Regions from separate parts of the Hominiventricola aquisgranensis genome, predicted to be linked through region 1. Evidence: riboswitches for the same ligand, from Rfam matches in the RefSeq annotation. Region 1 holds a riboswitch; each other region holds the start of a gene.

Region 1 (7,771 bases):
GATATTCCAGCAATGCACACAAATACACATCGTGAAGATTAGAATCTAATTCATCAATAAAAACAATTCCTCCCTGCACCATTTCTTTTAAATATCCAAACAATCTGATCAACTTCTTTATTCCCGTACTTTCAAATTCTGCATGAATCTTATAGGAATCATAAACCATAATCAGATCGCAGATAAACACATCTTTATTTTCTTTTTTCTCAATCTCAATCTTTTTTAAATCTGGTTTAAAAATATGCAGAAATTCAAATAATCCATCAACTATTTTTTCAAAATGCTGATACATGGACTTATTAACAACATTCCCAGAAACTGATAATACTTCACGAAAATCATTATTTGGTTTCCATAAACGATTTATCATCAAATTAATTTCTGTATTATATTTTTTCAAATCTTCAGGATGTTCTATGGAGTTCCGTACAACATATTCTCTGTGATTATCGGATTCATCCATATATACATGCAGATTTTTCCCCAAAAAACAAAGTATTGCCAGTTTAAAGAAAAGCAAAGAGTTTTTCCCTTGATCATTATCGTAAAACATTTTAAAAATCTTTTCAACAAATAGCGAACTCATTGTTGACGACGACAATAGGTTCATTGTTTTTTGATAAACAGTTTTTGAAATTTCATTTTCTTTTTCCTTCTCATATAATGAAATTATCTCTCCATTGGAAATTCTGAAAATAGTTTCCATCTCCTCTTTTTTTGAAAATGCATTTCGAGATAATAATTGTTCATGAGAAATCACATATTTTTCATTCTCATCTTTCGACAAAGTAATCTCGTAACGGAAATACTCGACCGTTTTTCCCATTTTCATCAAATAATCCAACTGTATAAATAATTCTTTTGTTCTTTTATTAACAATTTCCTCTAAATTTTTCTGAATAATTGGATTATTTAAATAGCTAGAATCCCAAATCAAATTTTTCAATATTTTAACCGACATGATAATACCCGATTTTCCGGAACCATTCACTCCATAAATACCCTTAATATTGTAATTCTGTACATCTAAATCTTTCTCTATGGTTTTTTTGTAAAAAGATAACGTAACCAACGTATCTATATTTTTAATTCCTTTTACTGAATAACTGACTAAATACGCATTTTCCATCATCAATTACCTCCTGATATTCATAGTATAGCACTTGTTCGAAGAAATATAAATACATTTTGTATATTTTTATTTGCTATTTAATTTCCCATCTGCATCAATAGCATGATATAATTATCTGAAATTACGAATTTAATATCCGAACAGGAGGAAAAACATGGACCAGAAAAAGCTTACATTTATACAACAAAATGCTCCCTGCTATCTTTATGACAGGCAACAAATCATAGAACGGTGCCAGTTTCTTCAGTCAGTCATGCCTGATGAATTATTCTTGTACTCCATAAAAACCAACCCATTTGCACCTCTGGTCGCATCTATTGCTGCACAGGGATTTGGAGCTGATGCAGCATCTGCAAATGAAGTATTGCTGGCAGTACAGACTGGAATTGCTCACGAATCGATTTTCTATTCTACACCGGGAAAAAACATTGATGACATTGAAAAAAGCCTGGGAAAAGTGTACCATAATTGCAGACAGTTTTTCTGAATTGCAGCTTCTGGAAACATATGCAGCATCAAAAAATGCACACATTTCTATCGGTGTGCGTGTGAATCCGAATTTTTCTATGGATGGTACACCAGCAGTTCCAAGCAAATTCGGAATTGATGAAAATCAGCTCATGTCTTCTGTTCTAAATTTTCCTCATCTCAGAATTGCAGGAATTCATGTTCATCTTCGTTCACAGATTCTTGATGCAGATTTACTGTGTACATATTATCAAAATTGTTATGCACTAGCAGAACGTATCAGCCAAATGCAAGGAATAGATCTTTCATTTATTAATTTCGGCAGCGGAATCGGAACTGTCTATGATATTTCAACTGAAAAACCTCTTATTTTCGAAAAACTCGGACAGACCATGAAGGAACTGCATGAACGAAATCTAAAAAGTCTGAACGCAAAATTTATTCTCGAAACCGGTCGTTTTGTAGTATGCAATGCAGGATCATATTATACAAAAGTAGTAGACCGAAAAATATCCTGCGGAAAAACATTTATTGTAGTTCAAAATGCCATGAATGGATTTTTACGTCCCGCTATTGCCGAATTGCTGCGGCAAAACCTTGGTGATTTTTCATCCAGTGGTCAGGAGCCATTATATACATCCGCTACACAATGTACATTTCGTATTTTGAAAAAGAAAGGAAATCCCGAACAGGCAGCACTTTTTTACAGTGCTGCCTGACTTTTCTTACTTTTCTTTTACTGGCAGTTCCATCACATGCCATTCATATCCAGTCTCATCCATCAACTTCAGATAAGGTTCCGGATCAAAATATTCCGGTGAGAAGACTCCGGCTTCTTTCCAGATTTCTCTGCCGATCAGTTCAATTGCCAGTGCTGCGCCAAATCCGGTCTGAGCCACTACTGCCTGAGAACCCCAACGTGCCATTGATGCCTGATTATCAAAATTCTGATACAGGAAATACTCTTTTCTTGCGCCGTCTTTTTCTCCGATACAATGTACGCCCACCAGCATCTCACCAATCATTTCCGTTCCGATGTCTTTCGGCTGCGGTGCACAGGCTGCTACCACATCTCTCGGAACCACCTTCACATTGCCCACCTGCACCGGCTTCAGACTGCGAAGGCCCAGATGATCGATCACCTTCAGTGCTGTGATCAGATTGTCATCAAGGCTGATCTTGAACGTTGCCTTTTTAAGTCCATACTGCTTCAGAAAACGGGCAAATGTCACAACTTCCTCATGCTCTACTTTAACCAGTGTATTTTCACCGACTCCATCCGGCATCAGAAATGTCTCCTGGCCGGCAAAGGCTTTTTCTACAATAAGTCCGCCCTTTTCCTGATCATACTCCACATTGGGATTCATCACTTCATCCAGAACCGTCCATACATTGAATCCAAACTGGATCGCATCCGGGTCTGCTCCTGGCACAGAAAGATTTCCACCATCTTTCACATGTGCTTCTGTCATCCTGTCAAACAGATGGGTTGCCGCATACTTTGCAAAGACATTGACCACACCCGGATCGATACCAAGACAGATCACTGCCATCTGTCCCTTTTTCTTCCACTGTTCATGCCGATCAAAATTATATTTTGTCATAGGTTCCGTGTAGCTGTTCTCAATTCCAAGGCCATATGCTGGTTCCTCCATAGGAACAGACCAGGTTCCCATATTGGCATAATTAGCTCCGGCTTCATAGGCAGCATCAAAAATATAGTTACTGGCAAATGGCGGTGCCGCATCCATCACAAAGTCAATCTTATGATCCTGGATCAGGTCCTTCATCTGTTCCTTGTCTGTTGCATTGATCTGCGCATAAGAAAAGCGCTCATCTGCCAGAAGATCCACTACCTCCTGCGCTCTGGAAGCATCATAGTCCCCCACCAGCACATAAGACAGCCATTCTCCCTTTGGATCGCGCCATTTTAAAATCTTCAACATACTTTCACCGACTGCTCCGGCTCCAACCAACATCATTCTCATTGTTTATTCTATCCTCCATTTGTCTTATTGCATCTCCATATATGATGCACTTTGTTTTAAAACAAACAAAAACAGAGCGCACAGATGCCTTATTGTACATCTGTTGCCCTCTGTCCTTTTGCCAGTTGGTTATAGCCACGTAGGCGATGGAATGATTCCATTCTCTCCAGAGTTCCGTGAGATTACCTTCCTTTTGCCTGTCAGTTTCTTCCTGAAAAAGATGCCTTTCCAGGTTTTGCTTCTTCGGCCCCGGTGAATTCACCGATGTCTAGAGTAATCGTTAGCCGGTCATATATACATATATCATATCATGTCATCCGGCATTCTGTAAAGAGGAATTCCTAAAACAAATCATTCAAAACGTCTGCCCAAAATCCACAGCAGCATCACACTATATTATTACTTACATGCATAAATATGCAAAATATGCCGCATAACACAGCAACATTACAATTCCGCAAGATCTTCGAAGTTCCTTATGTCTGAACGTGCCAACCCACAGTAATATACCGCTGAACACGGCCACTCCGGAATCAATCAGGAATTTGGGTTCAAATGGAACCGTACAGATAAGTGCTGTTGTTCCGATGACAAATAAAATATTGAAGATATTACTTCCCACAATATTTCCAATGGCAATCCCTACATTACCTTTCTTCGCCGCCATCACAGAAGTCACCAGCTCTGGAAGAGATGTACCAAATGCAACGATGGTCAGACCGATAAATCGCTCACTCATTCCAAAATATCTAGCAATTTCAGATGCCCCGCTCACTGCAAGATCACTGCCCTTCACAACCATAAATCCGCCGATCACCATAAAAAGGATGCATTTCCATACAGGAATATTTCTTGCTTCCTCTTCTTCCTGCCCTGTCCCTTTTTTCGCCATAATAAATAGATACACCAGAAACAGAATAAATAGAATCCAGAAAATCACGCCCTCCGAAAATGGAATGGATGCGGCTGTCTTCCCAAATATCATCATTACAACTGTAATGGCTGTCATAAAAGGAATCTCATAATATAACGTTGATTTCTGAATCGCAACATTGGTGATCACTGCTGTGATTCCAAGAATCAAAAATACATTCAGAATGTTGCTCCCAATTACATTTCCAATGGTAATTCCTGCATTACCATTCAAAGCTGCCGTAATACTGACAGCTGCTTCCGGCATACTGGTTCCCATGGCAACAATCGTGAGACCCACGATCAACTGTGGAATACCAAGCTTCCTTGCAATACTGGCTGCACCTTCCACAAACCAGTCCGCCCCCTTTACCAGCAGGACAAATCCTAATAATAAAATCATAATCTGTAATATCATTTCAATGCTCCTCATCTATACAATTCACTTAATTCAATCAATATGCGATTTTCTTCTTTTTCACAAGTAAATCCCCCTCTTGAAAAAAAACCATATTTATAACATTTCAGACCAGTTTGTTCTACCTGCCGAATTTCATTTTGAACAATACTCTCTGTGACAGGATCTTTTCTGAATTTTGCTTCATAGAAAATATACCCCCTGTCATCTTGTGTTACAATATCAAATTCCCCGTTCTTCTTTTCAGCAGGATCATCATAATAATATTTTCCTATCTTTTCAAAGATCTCATCCATCAGACCTTTTCGATTTTTTCTGATCAGATACTGTTTGCAGATCCGTTCAAAACTTTTCGGCACATATTTCGTTTCAAAATCATCTGAAATATATCTGTCATAGAAAACATCAGGGTCCATAATATTCAGTCTCGACATATTTCTAAAAATATATTTATAATAAAATAAAGACAGATTATCCGAAATAAAATATCCTGATTTTTTCTTGTTGTTTTCATCGTTAATAGGGGCTTCTTTTGCAACAACATCCATACGCATCAGTTTATCAAGAATGTCAATCAATGCCGGTCCACTTGAAACATTCGACTGATCCAAAATATCCTTATATCGGGAAAATCCTTTTGCGAGTGCTTCAAAAACTTCATTCGCATTTGTAATTTTCGAAATTTCTGAATTCAGATACATAGATACTTCATTCTCCAGACGTGCACCCGGAGAAGCGATCAAATCTATGATGTTGTCCCGCACACTTTTTCCAGAATTGATCAATCGGTTATAATACGGGATCCCCCCAAACACACTGAATAATCTTACCTTATCTTCATCTGAAAATTCAGAATAAAACAATGCCGATTCATAGTAATCCATCGGTTTCAGATTAAGTGTAAGATCAATTCTTCCATACAACGGATTCTGTTTTTCCAGAAGCGCCTTCATCGTATCCACATAAGATCCACAGACAATCAGCTTCATATTCGAAGTATCTTTATAGTGATCTATAACTGATTGTAAAATGCTGTCAAGTCCCTTTGAGTTCTCACGCAAATAAGGATATTCATCAAGAACAAGGATCAACTGTTCTTTTTCCGCTTTTTGGAACAGAAACTGCAACAAAACTTCCATATTTTCAAATGCAGGTTTGGGGAATTCAAACAGTTCACTGATAAGTTCTGCCAGACTGTCTACATTATTCTGTTCTGTCGTTTGCTTACACTCATAATAAATACTTTTTATCTCTGTTTCTTTTAGCACCTGCTTAATAAGCTCACTTTTTCCAATCCGTCGTCTTCCATAAATCAGTGAAATCATCTGTCCATCTGTCTGAAACATAGTACACAGTTTTTTTCTTTCGATTTCTCTTCCATAAAACATACGCAGAATCCTCCATGTACTTAGTATAATAAAGATATACATAAATGTCAATTTTTATTCGGTTTCAACCGAGTCAATAACAACCGAATAAAATACTTTATTCTTCTTCCAGTACACATCCTTCCGGTGCATATGTTTCAAACAGCCAGTCTTCCAGGGCATTTAAATTATCATCGGAATGTTCAATTTCCCGTGCATACCAGCAAGATATCTGTTCCACATCCTGCATAGAAAGCTGTTTACCATTTTCCAGCCACCGCGTGATCAGGAACTCCTGGATCCAACGAACCGAAAATAATGCCAGCTCCATCTTGGAACAGACCATATCGTCATAGACGGCTCCACAAAAATATGTATAGACAAAGAACATCAGAAGCTGCTCACCCAGATTTTCCCATTCTTCTTTATGGTCACTCAGTGCTCCGTACATTCGATGAAATTCTTCACAGATCTGCCGATAATTTTCTTCGTTTCCCTGATAAAGCCATCTGTCAGCGTCACCAAGCACCTTATCCCATGTCGGACGCAAACGTTCCAGTCTGCGAAGCACCTGAAGTTCTTCTTTTTGCTTCTCCCACTGATGAAAGGATGCAGCATCCACGCCTTTTTCAGAAAGACATTTTGTCACAAATTCCTGCAGAGTTTTCTCTTTCTGATGGCGCAGGCAATCCCGTAGAAGCTCGTCAATATCAAACTCCTGTCCCTCTTCCATACAGATCTGATAGCTCTGTGCCAGTTGTTCTGACACTGCCATCCGAAGAGTCAATGGAATCTTTCTGTCCTGTATAACAGAAAAGAGAACATCTCTGGTATCCTCCAACTGGGAAAACATCATGAAATCAAACTCTTCAAAATCATCCTCTTCCTCTGTCTCCTCTTCCAGAAACCGAACCGGATCTTTGCAGGATAGCATGATCCTTGCAGCTTCCGGACAGGAAAGAGACAATGATAGCTCCCGGAGCCCCTCATATTCTTCCGTATGTCTTGGATACATGCGACATGTATCACAGAGTGCATCCGGCCCCAGTTCCTTGTAGAGCTCACATAGATTCTTATCATTTAGAAATGCACAGCGGCTGTTGTTTTGATAAAAGCACTCCTCTTCCCAGTCGATAGAATTCCGCAGACGTTTTCCAAACTCTCCCGGTTCTTTTCCGTATCGATCCAGTGAATCCTCATCGATCATAATCTGCCATCCGGCACAACAAGTGTCCGGACAATCAGCTGCCGTACAGACAAATTTATCATAATAGTGTGGTTTTAAATATCGCATTTTTCCTTCTCTTTTCTCTAACTAGTACTGATTTGGATTACCGTTTTAACATATTGACAAATGTCCGAGATCGCATTTTCAATTTTTAATACGAACTCGGACATTTTGTCAGTACATTTCTGATTCACTTTTTATCTGGCTTCTGCGACTCTACTTCTGGCGGCTTATATGGATAAATCTCTTCATAAG
Region 2 (7,771 bases), on a different contig from region 1:
CCGGAACAGGAACTGTGAAGAACAGAGTAGTAAATGTACGGTCGAATGCAACGACTGCATCTTCGATCGTTGCGAAGCTTACACAGGGAACCAGTGTATCTATCACATCTGAGACGACAGGTTCTGATGGAAGAAAGTGGTATAACGTATCTTTTAAATACAATGGATCTAATAAAACAGGATGTATCCGTGCAGATCTGTTGAATGCAACAGGTACCAATACGGGTACATCTGCTGCAAATACATCAACAGCATCGGTCAGTGGATTCGGAGATGATTCTATTCTGGCAATTCGGGTAAATTCTGCAAGAGTCCGGAAACAGGCATCAACTTCTGCAGCTATGGTAACGACTCTGAATAAGGATGATCAGGTAAAGCAGAAGACAGCAGTGACTGGAAGTGATGGAAAGACATGGATCAGAGTATCCTTTACTAAAGGCGGACAGAAAACGTATGGTTATATTCGTTCAGATCTTCTGACACTGGTGAAGAAAGGGGATGCATCTGCAGAACCAGCAGGTACGACCAATACTACCAATACCAATACGACACCTTCGGCAAATTCAGGAAATATTCAGACAGATGATATTCTGACGGTAACAGCTACAGCAGTCAGAGTCAGAGAAGATCCGTCTGACAGTTCCAAGATTATCACAAATCTGTTACAGGGAGACAAAGTAAAGTTCAAGAAAACAAGAATCGGTTCAGATGGAAAGCAATGGACGAAAGTATCTGTCACTATTAATGATGTAAGATATCATGGATACATCCGTTCAGATTATCTGGCATTCTACCAGAAGGCCGGAGATGCAGCAGCAAGTACGGTCAATGAAGACACCAGATATGTGAGTGCCAGTGCAGTCAGAGTCAGAGAATCCGCATCTGATAAGTCTACGATTGTGGCAAATCTTCTGCAGGGAGATGCAATAGATTACCGTGGAACAAGAACAGGTGACGATGGAAAACAGTGGACAAAGGTATCTTTTACAATTAATGGAGCCAGATATCATGGATACATTCGATCTGACTACCTGTCCAAGACAAAATAGAATTACATAATTAACATAAAAAGAACCTGGCAGAAATCCTGTCAGGTTCTTAATCTTTTTAATAGTAATTGAAATACTTACAGCTTTAAGTTAGCCAGCAAAGATCCAAGATTCGTAGAAATATTCTCGGACTTCGGCATGGTGTAGTGCTCGTCTTCAGCCGGTTCATCCTCTTTTACAAGAAGAGCTTTCATGCTCAGAGACAGCTTGCCATCTTTGATAGCAATGACTTTGACCTGTACATCCTGTCCAACTTTCAGTACTTTCTCCGGTGATGTGACACGTTTATCAGAAATCTGAGATACGTGTACCAGACCAGACAGACCATTTGCCAGACGAATAAATGCACCGTAATCTTTCAGATTCTCTACTTTTCCGTCCAGTACATCGCCGACTTTGATCTGGTCGAATGCTTCCTTTTCTTTCTGCTTTGCTTCTGCACGCGCTTCATCGCGAAGAATCTCTCTTGCAGAGAGAACCAGACGTTTTTTCTCAGGATCAACAGTGATCACGCGGACACGGATCTTTTTGTTGAGCCACTCGTTCAGATCGTCTACATGATCCAGAGACAGACGGGATGCAGGAATGAATCCGCGAACACCATCTACATAAGCGATCACGCCGGCATTTACAACACCGCCAATTTTTACATTCAGAACTTCTTTGTCATCCATGTACTGCTGCAGGGTTGCCCATACAGGATCCAGTTCCTCAGAATCCTGAGCACCGGATTCTTCAGCAGCTTTGTAGGATGCTTCCAGCTCCTCTTTGAAATCGTCCATTGTCAGTTTTTCTTCCATGGTTATAATCTCCTTAACGATAAAATATAAAATCCCTATTCATCTATTATAGATAGAAAAGCCAGTAAAATCAATGCTATTTTGCTTTTTTACTGATTCCTACAACCACTCCGCTTAATGCAAGAAGTGCTAGTGCATTAGGAATAACCATCAATCCGTTAAAGAAATCTGCTAAAGACCATACCAGGTCAACCTTCAGAGTAGAACCGATGATGATAAATACAACCACCAGCATGGAGTAGATCTTTGTACCCTTCTGACCAAACAGATGCTTCACATTGATGGCTCCGAAGAAGTGCCAGCCAAGGATAGTAGAGAAGGCAAAGAAGAACAGGCAGACAGCGATGAAAATGTCGCCAAAGCTTCCCAGTACAGAGGAAAATGCATACTGAGTCAGGGCTGTTCCACTCTTTCCGCTTGCCATGGCACCGGTGGTCAGGATAGAGAATACAGTCAGGTTCAGAATGATAAAAGTATCAATGAATACGCTGATCATGGCAGCCAGACCCTGGTCATGTGGGGAAGCAGCTGTTGCTCTTGCATGTGCATGAGGGGTAGAACCCATACCAGCTTCGTTGGAGAAGAGTCCTCTGGCAACACCGTAACGGATCGCTTCTCTTACAGTAATACCAGCAGCACCGCCGAGTACGGCATTTGGCTTAAATGCACCAACGATGATCTGCATAAATGCAGTCGGAATAGAATTGATATTCAACAAAATAACGACCAGGCTTCCAATAATATAGATACCAGCCATGATCGGAACGATCTTCTCAACAACAGCAGCCAGTCTTGTAGTACCGCCTACGAAGATGAAGCCTGTCAGCACTGCCAGAACAAGACCGATGGCAATCGCCGGGATATTGATATTTCTTGCTGCAAATACTTCTGCAAATGCAGCTCCGATGGAATTGGACTGTACCATATTTCCCATGAATCCAAGTGCGAGGATAATGAAGATAGAGAAGAGTACGCCAAGCACTTTTCCAAAAGTTCCTTTGAATGCAGCATGGATATAGTAGACCGGACCTCCAGTCACTTCCCCATGTTCTACAGTTTTGTATTCCTGAGCCAGGGTTGCCTCAGCATAGATAGTTGCCATTCCGAAAAAAGCACTGAGCCACATCCAGAAGATGGCACCAGGACCGCCTCCTACTAAAGCAGTGGCAGCACCAGCCAGATTACCGGTACCGACCTGGGCTGCGATAGCAGTGGCAACAGACTGGAATGGAGTCATCTCACCGTTATTGCCTTTTTCGCCGTTGAGGTTCAGATTACCGAATACATGTTTTAATCCTTCCGGGAATTTGCGAATCTGAATGAATTTTAAACGAATTGTGTAGTAGATACCGGTTCCGCAAAGAAGTACGATCAGTATCACGTTCCAGAGTACGCTGTTGGCCGAATCGACCAGAGTTAATAAGTTTTCCATTTTCTTCCTCCTTGTAATTACCTTACATGCCCATTTTGGGCAATAAAATAAGAGCTGATATTCATATCAGCCCTCCAAAGAGTAGAACATTTGCATATGTATGCCCTGTCCTTTTGCCTGAGAGATAGGCGGAAACTATGTCATTCCGCTGTACACCTTCGGCGCTCGTTTTACGAGACTCTCCAGAGTAGTTATCAGGTGTCCGCCGGATAACTAAGCGAAATATAACATAGATTCCAGAAAAATACAAATAAGTATTTCTAATGGGTACTTATTCAGAAGAACGGCCTTCACCAGTCTGCCAGGTCTCCGATGGACTTGTATTCCAGGTAATGGTAGTACCGTCAGTGGTGGCAGTGATCGTACCTTGTTCATCCGTCCGGAAGACAGAGACTCCTGCTGCACGGAGCTTATTCATGGTCTCTGCATGGGGATGACCATATTTATTTCCCTCTGCACAGCTGATGACTGCCCAGGTAGGATCTACAGCGGATAAAAAGTCATCGCTGGTGGAAGAACTACTTCCGTGATGACCGAGCTTTAACACGTCTGCAGACAGTGGCAGACCAGAAGAGAGCATATCCTCTTCGGCCTCTTCCTCAGCGTCACCCGTCATCAGAAATGTAGTGTTACCGTAAGTCAGGCGGATCACAATGGAGTTGTTGTTATTGTCTTTGTATTCCTTAGACGGTGACAGAACTGTGAAAGAAGCATTTCCAAACGTGTAGGTGTCTCCGGGAACAGGATGCTCCACCGGAATCTGTTTGTCATCGATCACGCGGATCACATCCTCGTAAGTTTTCGTATCAGAGCTGTGATCCGGCATAAGTACCCTATCACAGTCGAATTTGTAGAGGACTACATCGGCGCCTCCGATATGGTCTGCGTCCGGATGAGTCAGTATTGCATAGTCCAGTTCAGAGATTCCAAGATATTCCAGATAAGACTGAACCAGGGTTCCTTTGTCATTGTCACCGGCATCAATGATCATAGCGTGATCATCCTGTGTGAGGACCATACAGTCACCCTGACCGATGTCTACAAAATGAACGGTCAGATCACCTGCATTTGCAGACAGATCGGTCTGTGCGTCCTGATAGACGCCCTGTGCAGACTGAGATGCAGTGTCACTGATGGGAGTGATCCCATCATTTCCAAAGGTATAACCGGCAGCACCGAGAAGCAGAACTGTGACGGCACACAATAGCTTCAGGGTGGCGGGGTATTTTTTCTTTTTACGTCGTTTACTCATAGCTGTCTCTCCTTTTTGATGGTTGCTGATTTCCGGGAAAGCAGAAATATATTCTCGGAACAAAACACCAAATATTGTATCATAAGAGTTGACTAAATGAAAGATGTGGTGGAAATTCATTTTGCAAAGAAAATCAAAATGTGGTAAAATTCAGGTACAAAAAGAAGGAGGGGATGCTATGAGTAAACGTATTATTACTATCAGCCGTGAGTTTGGAAGCGGTGGAAGAACAATAGGAAAAATGGTAGCAGACCAGCTGGGAATTGCCTTCTATGATAAAGAGCTGATCGAGAAGATCGCAGAGGAGACAGGATTCTCAAAGAAATTTATCGAAGAGTATGGAGAGCATGCACCGGGAACCAATGTATTTTCCTATTCGTTCCTTGGAAGAGATGCTATGGGGGTATCCATGCAGGATAAGATCTGGATGATGCAGAGAAAGCTGATCCTGGATCTGGCAGAAAAGGAGCCCTGCGTGATCGTGGGACGCTGTGCAGACTTTATTCTTCGTGACAGAACCGACTGTCTCAACGTATTTATTCATGCAGCCACAGACAAAAAGGTGGAGCGTATCGTGAAGCTTTACGGGGAGACGGCTGACAAGCCGGAGAAGCGGCTGATGGACAAGGATAAGAAGCGTCGGGTAAATTATCGGTATTACACGGATCGGGAATGGGGCGCATCTCAGAACTATCATCTGTGCCTGGACAGTGGAGAATTTGGAATTGAAAAATGTGCACAGATCATTGTAGATCTTGCAAAATAGGAATAAAAATGGAGTCGGATGAATGTATCATCCGGCTCCGTTTTTATGGATAGAGATTCAAAAATTTGTATTCTATAATTCAAATACCAGATCCCGGAACGCATCGCCACGTTCTTCAAAATTCTTGAAGATACCGTAGCTGGCAGCGGCGGGAGAGAGGATGCAGGCGCTTCCCCGTGGGGTGACTTTCTTCGCAAGCTCCACGGCATCGCTTAAATGTTCTACAAGATGTAGCCGGTCAGGATCATGGAAAGCAGGGTAACTGTTCTTGATCTCCTCATAGATCCGTTTTCCGGTGGCTTCCATCAGGATAATATGAGGAACCGAATCCACGGACAGATATTCAATCAGTTCTCTGTAGTCGATTCCGCGGTCCATGCCTCCGATCAGGATCGATCCTGGGGACGGGATACTCTTCAATGCCTGGATCGCTGTGTCGCAGATGGTGGAGATGGAGTCATCATAGTAACGGACGCCATCTAAGGAACCGATCAGGCGAAGGCGGTGAGGCAGCGGTTCATAGCTGATTAAAGCTTTTGTAAATGATTCATCATCCACGCCAAGTTCATGGCATACGCCATAATCAAAGGCGATATCCAGATGATTGTGATGTCCCAGCAGACGGATCTCAGATGCAGGAATTCGATAATCACCGCTTTCAAAACGGATTCGTGTTCCGGTCAGGGTCACATCACAGGAAGCGAACCGGTCTGACACGGTGAGAATGTGGGAAAGGCAGGTTCCCTTTGCTGGAAGTACATCCAGTCCGCAGAAGAGCAGGTCCTGTTCCTTCTGATGAAGGTAGATCTGCTGCTTGGCATGGACGTATTTTTCCATGGTTCCGTAGTGATCCAGATGCTCCTCATGGATATTCAAAAGGATCGCAATGTGCGGAGACACATGGATATATTCCAGTTGATGGCAGGACAGTTCACATACAATACGGGAAGCAGGTGTGATCTGTTCCAGAATATCAAAAAACGGAATACCGATATTACCGGCAAGGACCGTGTCCATACCGCTTTCCTGCAAAATATGATAAAGCAGGGTAGAGGTGGTACTCTTTCCTTTGGTACCGGTAATCCCGATGATCTGTTCCCGGTAAGCTTCAAAGAACACTTCGGTCTGGGAAGTGATCAGACAGGTGTATTCATCAGCAGCTTTTGGAAGTACGACTCCCGGACTTTTGAAGACCACATCATAATTCTCTAAAGAGTCCATATAATGTGCACCTGCAAGAAGCTTGATTTCTTCTGAGGAGACAGATTTCTTTTCGCCGGACAAAGTGGTGATTTCCATAGCGGCGGGAAGAGTCAGTGCTTCATTTCCATCGGCGATCGTAATGCTCGCGGCATCGCCCACTTCCAATATGCGGTTCAGGGTGGAACGGCCTTCCCGGCCAAATCCCAGGATCAATATGTTTTTCGCTTTAATCAGTTCGTGTAAACGGCTTAACAAGGCAGAACACCTCCATAGCACTCATCTGTCAGGATCTTTAAAAATTCTTCTGGGAGCAGGTGTTCGCCATCGTAATAGCGGTCATAATCATGACGGTGAGCAAAATTCGCTTCATAAAGCGGAAGCTCTTTGTAGCGTTTCAGAAGAAGCGGCAGCGGTTCACCAGCGGCTTCCATCTGTTCAATAGTAAGACAGATCGCTGCATTTACTTCATGGCGGCTTCCCACGCATTCAAAAGGCTTCTCGCTCTGAAGGCCGGTCAGTTTGTCAAAGCAGTCTTCCATAGAAGCGTCTTCCAGCATATCCGTACCGAAGATCTCTGTGAGTCTCTTGTGACTTAAGAACGGGGACAGGATCAGGAACACGAACAGGCATTTCGGGCAGTGTCCGCACCAGATATCCTGCTTGCTTCCCGCATTGCAGCTGCGGAAAATATTATGATAAGCAGTTGCGCCTGCGAAATATTTTGCAATCTGAAATTCAGACAGCGGGCGAAGCATACTGAAATAATAGACACCGCTTTCCAGCCAGTCCTGTTCATAAGTGTGGAAATCCTGTTCAAATTCAAAGCTCTTGGAGTACTGATGGTTGACCGTACTTCCAGCAACGGTACTTTCATTGGCACTGGACTCGTTGGAGAGCGCCACGTATTTAAGGCCGTACATTCTTGCAGTGATTACAGAAGAAAAGGCAACCAGCGCAGAGAAGGGCGTGTGACCATTTAAGAAGCCCTGTTTGTTAAGCTCCAGCATATTTTTATCAAGTGTACGCTTCACATGGATGCTGTGATCCTCGGAAAGTCCGGAGACTTTGACTGTGGACAGGGTAGCACCTCTTGGATTGATAATATAAGTATAGAGAGGATGTCTGCTCTTTTTCAGCATTTCGATGGTGCAGGCAGAGTCTTTTCCCCCACCCACCGGAATCAGACAACCGCAGTCAGAAGCAGCCGGATCTGTCACATTTTTTTCCGCCTTCGCAGTGAAGACATTGGCAATCTTCTGGATATCAGCA
Region 3 (7,771 bases), on a different contig from region 1:
GCATCCCTGAACATTTTTTTCATCCTGCAGAGGATGGATATTGGTAAATCCAGGGAGAAGAGAAGCAGCATCATTGATCTTTGGATTGTATTTCATGGTACAGGAGCCTAAGGGATAAAATCCATCATTGACGCCATGAGTCTGTTTTGCCAGATCGGTATAGTGGCGGCTAAGCTCTGTCTCAGATACCTCTGGAAGATGCAGCGCTTTTTTACGCAGCGGTACTTTTGGAGTTATCTCAGGGGTTGTACAGGGAGGGATCAGGTCGCAGCCTCGTCCGGGTGCCCCCATTTCAAATATCAGTTTCATGCGAGCACCTCCTTTATCACAGCAAGAAGACCATCTATTTCAGATCGTGTATTCATCTCCGTGGTGCACCAGAGCATCTCTTTCTGCCCGGTCACAAGGCCTGATAAATATCCGTGAGCAGCCAGCTTTTCGGAGAGGACAGCTGCATCACAGGGGCAGATCGTCACAAATTCATGGAAGAACTCGCCTGTATATTTTCTGGTAAATCCAAGGGCAGTCAGTCCTTCCAGCAGATAGCGGGCATTTGCCATACAGGAAGAAGCCACTTTTTCAAGTCCGGCACTTCCCATAGCGGATAGATAGACTGCTGCAGTCATGGCACAGAGTGCTTCGTTGGAACAGATATTGGAGCTTGCTTTTTCACGACGGATATGCTGCTCTCTGGCCTGAAGAGTCAGGACATAGGCACGTTTGCCGTCCACATCAGTAGTCTGCCCCACGATTCTGCCCGGAAGCTTTCTCATCATGTCTTTGGTGGAAGCCATAAAGCCAAGATAAGGTCCACCGAATCCCATAGGAAGTCCCAGCGGCTGACCTTCTCCAACTGCGATATCAGCTCCGAATTCTCCTGGAGTTTCCAGAAGACCAAGTGCGATGGGATTGCAGCTTGCGATCAGTTTGGCACCGGAAGCGTGTACCGCATCTGTGATAGCAGCTCCGTCTTCCACAAGTCCGTAATAGTTCGGAGTCTGAATAATCAGGCAGGCAATGGAAGAGGTATCCATAGAATTCCAGCTTTCCAGATCTGTGAGACCTTCTTTTTCCGGAAGGACCACAAGAGGTGCACCGGAACCAAAGCAGTAGGTGCGGATCACAGAGAGGATCTTCGGGTCCACGGAAGCACTGACACAGATGGTTCCCCGTTTCCGGTCACGGCACATGGCAGCAGCCTCCGCAGCAGCAGTTGCACCGTCATAGACAGAGGCATTGGATACATCCATGCCGGTCAGTTCACAGATCATAGTCTGATATTCGAAGATCGACTGCAGCAGTCCCTGGCTGATCTCTGCCTGATAGGGAGTGTATGCAGTAATAAATTCTTCTTTTGAAGTGACTTGTTTTACAATGGCCGGAATATAGTGATGATAGGATCCGGCCCCTCTGAAAATATGAGTAAATTGTGTATTTTTTTCAGCAATCTCTTCCATCTTCCGGGATACTTCCAGTTCGGAAAGTCCGGATGGCAAAGAGAGACCGTCTTTGAAGCGAAGCTTTTCTGGAATATCGGCATACAGTTCATCAAAAGAATGTATGCCGATGGATTCCAGCATCGAGAGACGTTCTTCTCTGGTACTTGGTATGTAAGAACCCATGTCAGTTACCTCCTGTAGATAGATTCTGGCAGATTAGCCTTCGCTTTCTGCCTGACAGTGAGCTTCATATGCAGCAGCATCGAGAAGCTCTTCTTCATCGGTGATTTCTTTTACTTTAATGAGCCATGCATCATATGGAGCTTCGTTGATCAGCTCCGGATGATCCAGAAGTTCTTCATTGACTTCGCAGACCGTTCCGGATACCGGGCAGAAAATATCGGATACAGCTTTGACAGATTCAACATCGCCCAGTGCTTCTCCAGCGGTAACAGTATCATCTACCTCCGGCAGATTGACAAATACCAGATCACCAAGCTCACTCTGTGCGTAGTCGGTAAGACCGATCACAGCGATTCCTTCCTCCATTTTTACCCATTCATGTGATTTGGAATAACGTAATGTTTCTGGACAGTTCATAATAGATCCTCCTATGATTTTATTAAAATGATTATTTGGTTTTGGAATAGAACGGAAGAGCGGCTACTTCCATCTCTACTTTGCGGCCGCGGACATCGGCAGTCAGTTTTGTTCCAATCTCAGCATATGCTTTGTCTACAAGAGCCATGGCGATCGGATAGCCAAGGTAGGGAGCATGCGTGCCAGAGGTAGTCATTCCGACCTGTGTATCACCGGAGAATACTGGCATATGTTCCCTGACAATACCCCGGCCGGTGACTTTCAGTCCTACGCGGGTTTTGACTGGTTCACTTTTTTCCAGAGCTTCTTTTCCGATAAATTCTTCTTTGGAAAACTTTACGCAGAAGCCAAGTCCGGTCTCCAGAGGGGTGACAGTCTCGTTCATCTCATGACCATACAGAGGCATACCAGCTTCCAGTCGGAGCGTATCGCGGGCACCCAGTCCACAGCAGATCAGCCCTTCTTCTTTGCCTGTCTTCAGCAGAAGTTCCCACATGGAAGCGGCATCTTCTGCAGCAAGATAAAGTTCATATCCGGCCGATCCGGTGTAACCAGTCTTGGAGACTACGCAGCGCATGCCGCCGATGGTTCGGTCGAAGCAGGCGCTATAGTATTTCACCGGAAAATCCTCTTCCGGCAGAAGCTTTGCCAATATCTCGTGGGCTTTTGGCCCTTGCACAGCAATCTGAGCAACGGAATCGGAAATGTCTGTGAGAACGGCTCCCTCTACATCCTGCTCATGTGCTTTCATCCATGCAAAATCCTTATCCTTGTTGGCTGCATTTACGACAATGAAATAATGTTCATCCCGTACTTTGTAAACGATCAGATCATCCACACAGCCTCCGTCTTCATAGCACATGAGACTGTATCTGGCCTGACCGTCATACATGTTAGTGAAATCATTGGTCAGCAGATGATTGAGCAGCTTCAGCGCGCCAGGACCTTCACAAAGAATTTCTCCCATATGGGATACATCAAAGAGACCGCAGGCTTCACGGACTGCCATATGTTCAGCAATCACACCAGTCTGGTACTGGACTGGCAGAAGATAACCTGCAAAGGGAACGATCTTGCCTCCGTGTGCCTGATGGGTGGCATAGAGCGGTGTTGTTTTTTCCATAGGTGCATTCCTCCTTTTCTGACATCAAAATGATGGATGAAGAGATTTTTGATAACAAAAAAGCGCAGAACAAACGTAAATTTGTTCTGCGCTCTGTCATCTTAACCTGAAAGATTACCCGAACTGTTGTAATCGGTTGCTTCTTCGGTGCAACTTCGTTGCTGCTTTCCAGAGATTCGTCGGAAACAGGTCCTTTTGCCTGAGAGTTCTTCATCCCCTTCGGCGCACATTCTTGTGTCTCTCCCGGTTTCGTCATTCGATGTCTTAAATTAACCTTATGCTAGCATAAGATACTGAAAACGTCAATGAAAAAATAATTGTTTTTAGAAAAACATAAAAAAATTCTGAAAATTATAAAAGGAAGTCAGGGACTGGATTTTTTTTCATAGATAAGGTATGATGGGCAGAGATTTATGTTACAGACCCATTCAGGAGGCAGAAGAGATGAATACGGAAAAGAACAGACAGGCATTGGGGATTATTATGACTTTGACAGGTGCTGTATTCTGGGGATTGTGCGGAAGCTGTGGCCAGTTTTTGTTTCAATATAAAGAAGTGACATCGGACTGGCTGGTACCGATCCGACTGACCGGAGCCGGAGCATTGATTCTGCTTCTGTTATTCATCAAAGACAGAGAAAATGTATTTGCCATGTGGAGAGAAGCGCGGGGGCGGCGGGACATTCTGATCTTTGCGCTTATTGGCATGATGCTTTGTCAATACGGGTATTTCACAACGATCCAGTATTCCAACGCAGGAACAGCCACGGTGCTGCAGTACACAGGACCGGCCATGATCCTTGTGTATCTGTGTATTCGGAACCGCAGAAGACCGAAAATATATGAGGTGGTTGCATTGTTCTGCTCTATGTTCGGAACATTTATTCTGGCAACCCATGGAAATCCGTCAGAACTGGCAATTCTGCCACAGGCATTGTTCTGGGGAATGGTGGCGGCGGTAGCACTGGTTGTTTACACGTTGCAGCCTGCATATTTGATGAAAAAATATACGACACTTCTGACCATCGGATGGGGTATGTTTATCGGCGGTCTGGCATTGACAGCGCTGCGGCAGCCATGGAAGATCCATCCTGTTGTGGATGGGGAGACCATTCTGGCACTGGCAGTCATCATTTTGCTGGGAACGATCTTGGCATTTTACTGCTACCTGACAGGTGTGCAGATGGTAGGAGCAACCAATGCGAGCATGCTTGCGTGTGTAGAGCCTGTGGCAGCAACGGTGATCTCTGTGCTGTGGTTGAAAGTAGAGTTTCAGATGATTGACCTGATTGGATTTGTATTTGTATTATCCACCGTGTTTATTGTATCATTAAACCAGAAAAAGGAACAAAATTCGTAGAAAAGTAGAAAAGAGGATAGAAAATGGATCAACAGACAAAATTTAAGACAGCATTGGCGGCGCTGGCAGCCAGTGCAGAGACAAAAGACAGGAAACTTACCAAAGCAGATGTGAAGGAATTTCTGGAGGATATGGATCTTGGCGAAGAGCAGATGAAACTGGTGTATGCTTATCTGGCTTCCAAGCATATTCATGTGGAGGGAGCAGAACTTCCCAAGGTGGAGGATACACCTTATTCCCAGGAAGAACAGGAATTTTTGAAGCAGTATGAAAAGGATCGGAAGGCTTTTCGACAGTGTGCGGAAGAAGAAAAAGTTGGACTGTTTGCGAAGGCAGCAGATGGTGATGTGCAGGCAAAACATCGACTGGCTGAGCATTATATGAATTGGGTGCTGGAGATCGCGGAAGACTATGCTCATCGGGGAATGATGATCCAGGACCTGATCCAGGAAGGAAATATCGGATTGCTGATCGGACTGGACACATTGGGACTTATGGAAGAAGGACTGACTTCTGAGGAACATCTGGAAAAGGAGATCCGCCATGCGATCCGTTCTGCTCTGGATGAGCAGGAGGGAGAGAAGAGCACCGGTGACGAGATTACAGAGAAGCTGAACAAGATGGCAGATGCTATAAGTGAGCTGACCGAGGATCTGGGCAGACAGGTATCTCCGGATGAACTGTCCCTCTATCTGGATATGTCTCTGGAAGAGATTGAGGATCTGCTGCGGATCGCAGGAGAGACCATTGAAGTGGCCGACTCCCAGAAGGCATAAAGCGATGGAGAATGTGATGGAACGGGAAGAAAAGATGCAGTTTGCGGTGCTGATCGATGCGGAAAATGTCAGCGCCAGATATGTACAGGTGATTTTTGACGAGCTGGAGAAATATGGATTTGCTTCCTGCCGGAGGATCTACGGCAACTGGTCCAAAGAGTCTGGCTGGAAGGAAAATATTCTGCTGGAGTATTCGGTGACGCCGATTCAGCAGTTTTCCTACACATCCGGCAAAAACAGCACGGATATGGCTATGGTTATTGATGCTATGGATCTGCTTTACCAGAATAAGGTGGACGGATTCTGTCTGGTAACCAGTGACAGCGACTTTACCAGACTGGCCATGCGGCTCAGGGAGGAGAAGAAGTATGTGCTTGGTATGGGAGAATCCAAGACGCCACTTGCACTGACCAGGGCTTGCAACAAATTTGTCCATCTGAATCTGATCAATGATGCAGGCAAGGATAACAGTCATGTATCCACATCCCAGACAGGTTCAGGTGGAGATGATAGTGTCACCAGCATTGAAAATGTGGAAAATGCGATTCTATCTCTCTTGAATGAGGTTGGAGGAGAAGTAGACCTGGCGTTGGTGGGACAGCGGCTGTCTGATAAGTTTCCGGACTTTGATGTGCGAAATTATGGGTATTCCAAGTTGAGTGTCTTTCTGACGCAGGAACTGCCGATCCTTCGGGTACACAGGGAAAATAACAATTACCGGGTTGGTAAGATGGAGAAAGTTTCCAGAGAAAAGATTGAAAAAGAGATTCTCTCAATCATTCAGAAAAATGGAGGAACGGTAGATAATCTTGCCATGATCAATGAAGAACTGAAGAACCGGTATAATGGATTTGACTTGAAGGACTACGGTTATAGCCGAGTATCTGGTTTCCTGAGAAGTATCAAAGGACTCAGTGTAGACGGAAATGTAGTAAGAATTAAAAAATAACAAAAATGTAATAAAAGCGAGCGCGGGAATCGTATGAGCTCGTATGCAGTGAATAAGACAGCCACACACGATTTGTACGCCTTATACGGACACATATGTCTGCATAATTCGTACAAATCATGCGCAGCTGTATTCTTCAATGCATAGCAGCGCAGCATACTGATTCCCGCACTCGCTTTGTATGTATGATTTCTGGTTATATACTTGAAGAAGTTACTGCACTTCCGGAACTACGATCTTACCTGCAACTGCACAGGCCGCAGCAGTGACTGGGGAAGCGAGGAAGATCTCCACTTTGGAGGTTCCCATACGTCCCAGGAAGTTACGGTTATTGGTGGCTACCACACGCTCACCATCGGTCAGAATACCGCCGGTACGGCCGCAGCACAGACCGCAGCTTGGGTGAGTGATCATGGCACCGGCTTCTGCCAGTGTAAGAAGTGTTCCGTCTGCCAGAGCCTGCTCGTAGATCTTACGACTGGCAGGAGTCACGATCAGCTTGGTGAACGGAGCTACTTTTTTGCCTTTCAGTACAGCGGCTGCGCGCTGAAGATCCTCCAGACGGCCATTGGTACAGGAACCAATAAACACCTGATCAATGGAAGTGCCAATAAGCTCGCTGACTGGATGGATGTTGTCCACCTGAGACGGGCAGGCAAGTACTGGTACAAAATCTTCTGCATTGTAGTGGATGGTGCGGACATATTCAGCATCCGGATCACCAACCAGTGAACGTTCTGCATCGGTAAGCTCGATCTGGCAGTATTCTGCGGTCTTCTCATCCGGTGTGAACAGGGCACATTTTGCTCCTGCCTCGATAGCCATATTTGACATGGTCATACGGCTGGCAACACTCATATTTTCCACAGTATCACCGGAAAACTCCAGAGCCTGATAGGTTGCACCGTCTGCGCGGAGATCTCCGATCAAAGTCAGGATGATATCTTTGGAAGTTACATTAGAAGGAAGCTTTCCTTCAATCACCACTTTGATTGTCTGCGGTACTTTGATCCACATAGTGCCAGTTCCAAGAATACTTGCCATCTCGGTGTAACCGATACCGGAAGAAAAAGCGCCCACACAGCCGTATGTGGTGGTGTGGCTGTCGGTTCCGAATACAATATTTCCTGGCTTTACATACAGGGCTTCAGTCATAAGCTGATGGCAGATGCCATCGCTTCTGTGTACATGTTTCATGCCGTATTTCTCGGCAAATGCATTTCCAACATGAAAATGTCTGGTGTCATCCACCTGGCTGGCAGGAACCAGATGATCATAGATCAGAACAACCTTGTCTGGATCCCACAGCTTCTTGAATCCCATTTCTTCAAACTTTTCAGCTACAAACGGAATAAAGATGTCGTGGATCATGACGCGGTCCACATTTACGGTTACAATGTCGCCAGGGCGAACAGAGTGGCCCACATTGCGGCTTACAATTTTTTCAATAATAGTCTGTCCCATCTGCTAGTCCTCCAGTCCGTTCAGCTGGCGCATGGCTTTTACCAGTCCGCCTGCATTGATA

Evidence for each region. Region 1 has a riboswitch for glycine ahead of WMO62_RS01405 (saccharopine dehydrogenase family protein). Riboswitches for the same ligand answer to the same signal wherever they lie in the genome.
Region 2: it holds a riboswitch for glycine, as region 1 does, so the genes downstream of both, WMO62_RS04700 (alanine/glycine:cation symporter family protein) here and WMO62_RS01405 (saccharopine dehydrogenase family protein) in region 1, are expected to answer to the same signal.
Region 3: it holds a riboswitch for glycine, as region 1 does, so the genes downstream of both, gcvT (glycine cleavage system aminomethyltransferase GcvT) here and WMO62_RS01405 (saccharopine dehydrogenase family protein) in region 1, are expected to answer to the same signal.

What each region holds. Positions count from the first base shown of each region.
Region 1 covers NZ_JBBMFC010000002.1:77,476-85,246, reverse strand. Annotated here, with positions in the region: gene WMO62_RS01420 (AAA family ATPase) at 1-1,135, opposite strand, end outside; gene WMO62_RS01415 (type III PLP-dependent enzyme domain-containing protein) at 1,290-1,622, shown strand; gene WMO62_RS01410 (hypothetical protein) at 1,567-2,322, shown strand; gene WMO62_RS01405 (saccharopine dehydrogenase family protein) at 2,329-3,591, opposite strand; glycine riboswitch at 3,692-3,771, opposite strand; gene WMO62_RS01400 (calcium/sodium antiporter) at 3,995-4,921, opposite strand; gene WMO62_RS01395 (ATP-binding protein) at 4,933-6,309, opposite strand; gene fliB (flagellin lysine-N-methylase) at 6,407-7,582, opposite strand; gene WMO62_RS01385 (hypothetical protein) at 7,707-7,771, opposite strand, start outside.
Region 2 covers NZ_JBBMFC010000006.1:50,706-58,476, forward strand. Annotated here, with positions in the region: gene WMO62_RS04690 (SH3 domain-containing protein) at 1-1,049, shown strand, start outside; gene WMO62_RS04695 (S1 RNA-binding domain-containing protein) at 1,127-1,849, opposite strand; gene WMO62_RS04700 (alanine/glycine:cation symporter family protein) at 1,926-3,281, opposite strand; glycine riboswitch at 3,377-3,477, opposite strand; gene WMO62_RS04705 (ComEC/Rec2 family competence protein) at 3,553-4,533, opposite strand; gene WMO62_RS04710 (cytidylate kinase-like family protein) at 4,712-5,299, shown strand; gene murD (UDP-N-acetylmuramoyl-L-alanine--D-glutamate ligase) at 5,372-6,757, opposite strand; gene WMO62_RS04720 (MurL-like N-terminal domain-containing) at 6,751-7,771, opposite strand, start outside.
Region 3 covers NZ_JBBMFC010000027.1:23,068-30,838, reverse strand. Annotated here, with positions in the region: gene gcvPB (aminomethyl-transferring glycine dehydrogenase subunit GcvPB) at 1-309, opposite strand, end outside; gene gcvPA (aminomethyl-transferring glycine dehydrogenase subunit GcvPA) at 306-1,622, opposite strand; gene gcvH (glycine cleavage system protein GcvH) at 1,656-2,039, opposite strand; gene gcvT (glycine cleavage system aminomethyltransferase GcvT) at 2,071-3,162, opposite strand; glycine riboswitch at 3,340-3,418, opposite strand; gene WMO62_RS13230 (DMT family transporter) at 3,607-4,521, shown strand; gene WMO62_RS13225 (sigma-70 domain-containing protein) at 4,545-5,297, shown strand; gene WMO62_RS13220 (NYN domain-containing protein) at 5,302-6,246, shown strand; gene WMO62_RS13215 (3-isopropylmalate dehydratase large subunit) at 6,460-7,710, opposite strand; gene WMO62_RS13210 (LeuD/DmdB family oxidoreductase small subunit) at 7,714-7,771, opposite strand, start outside.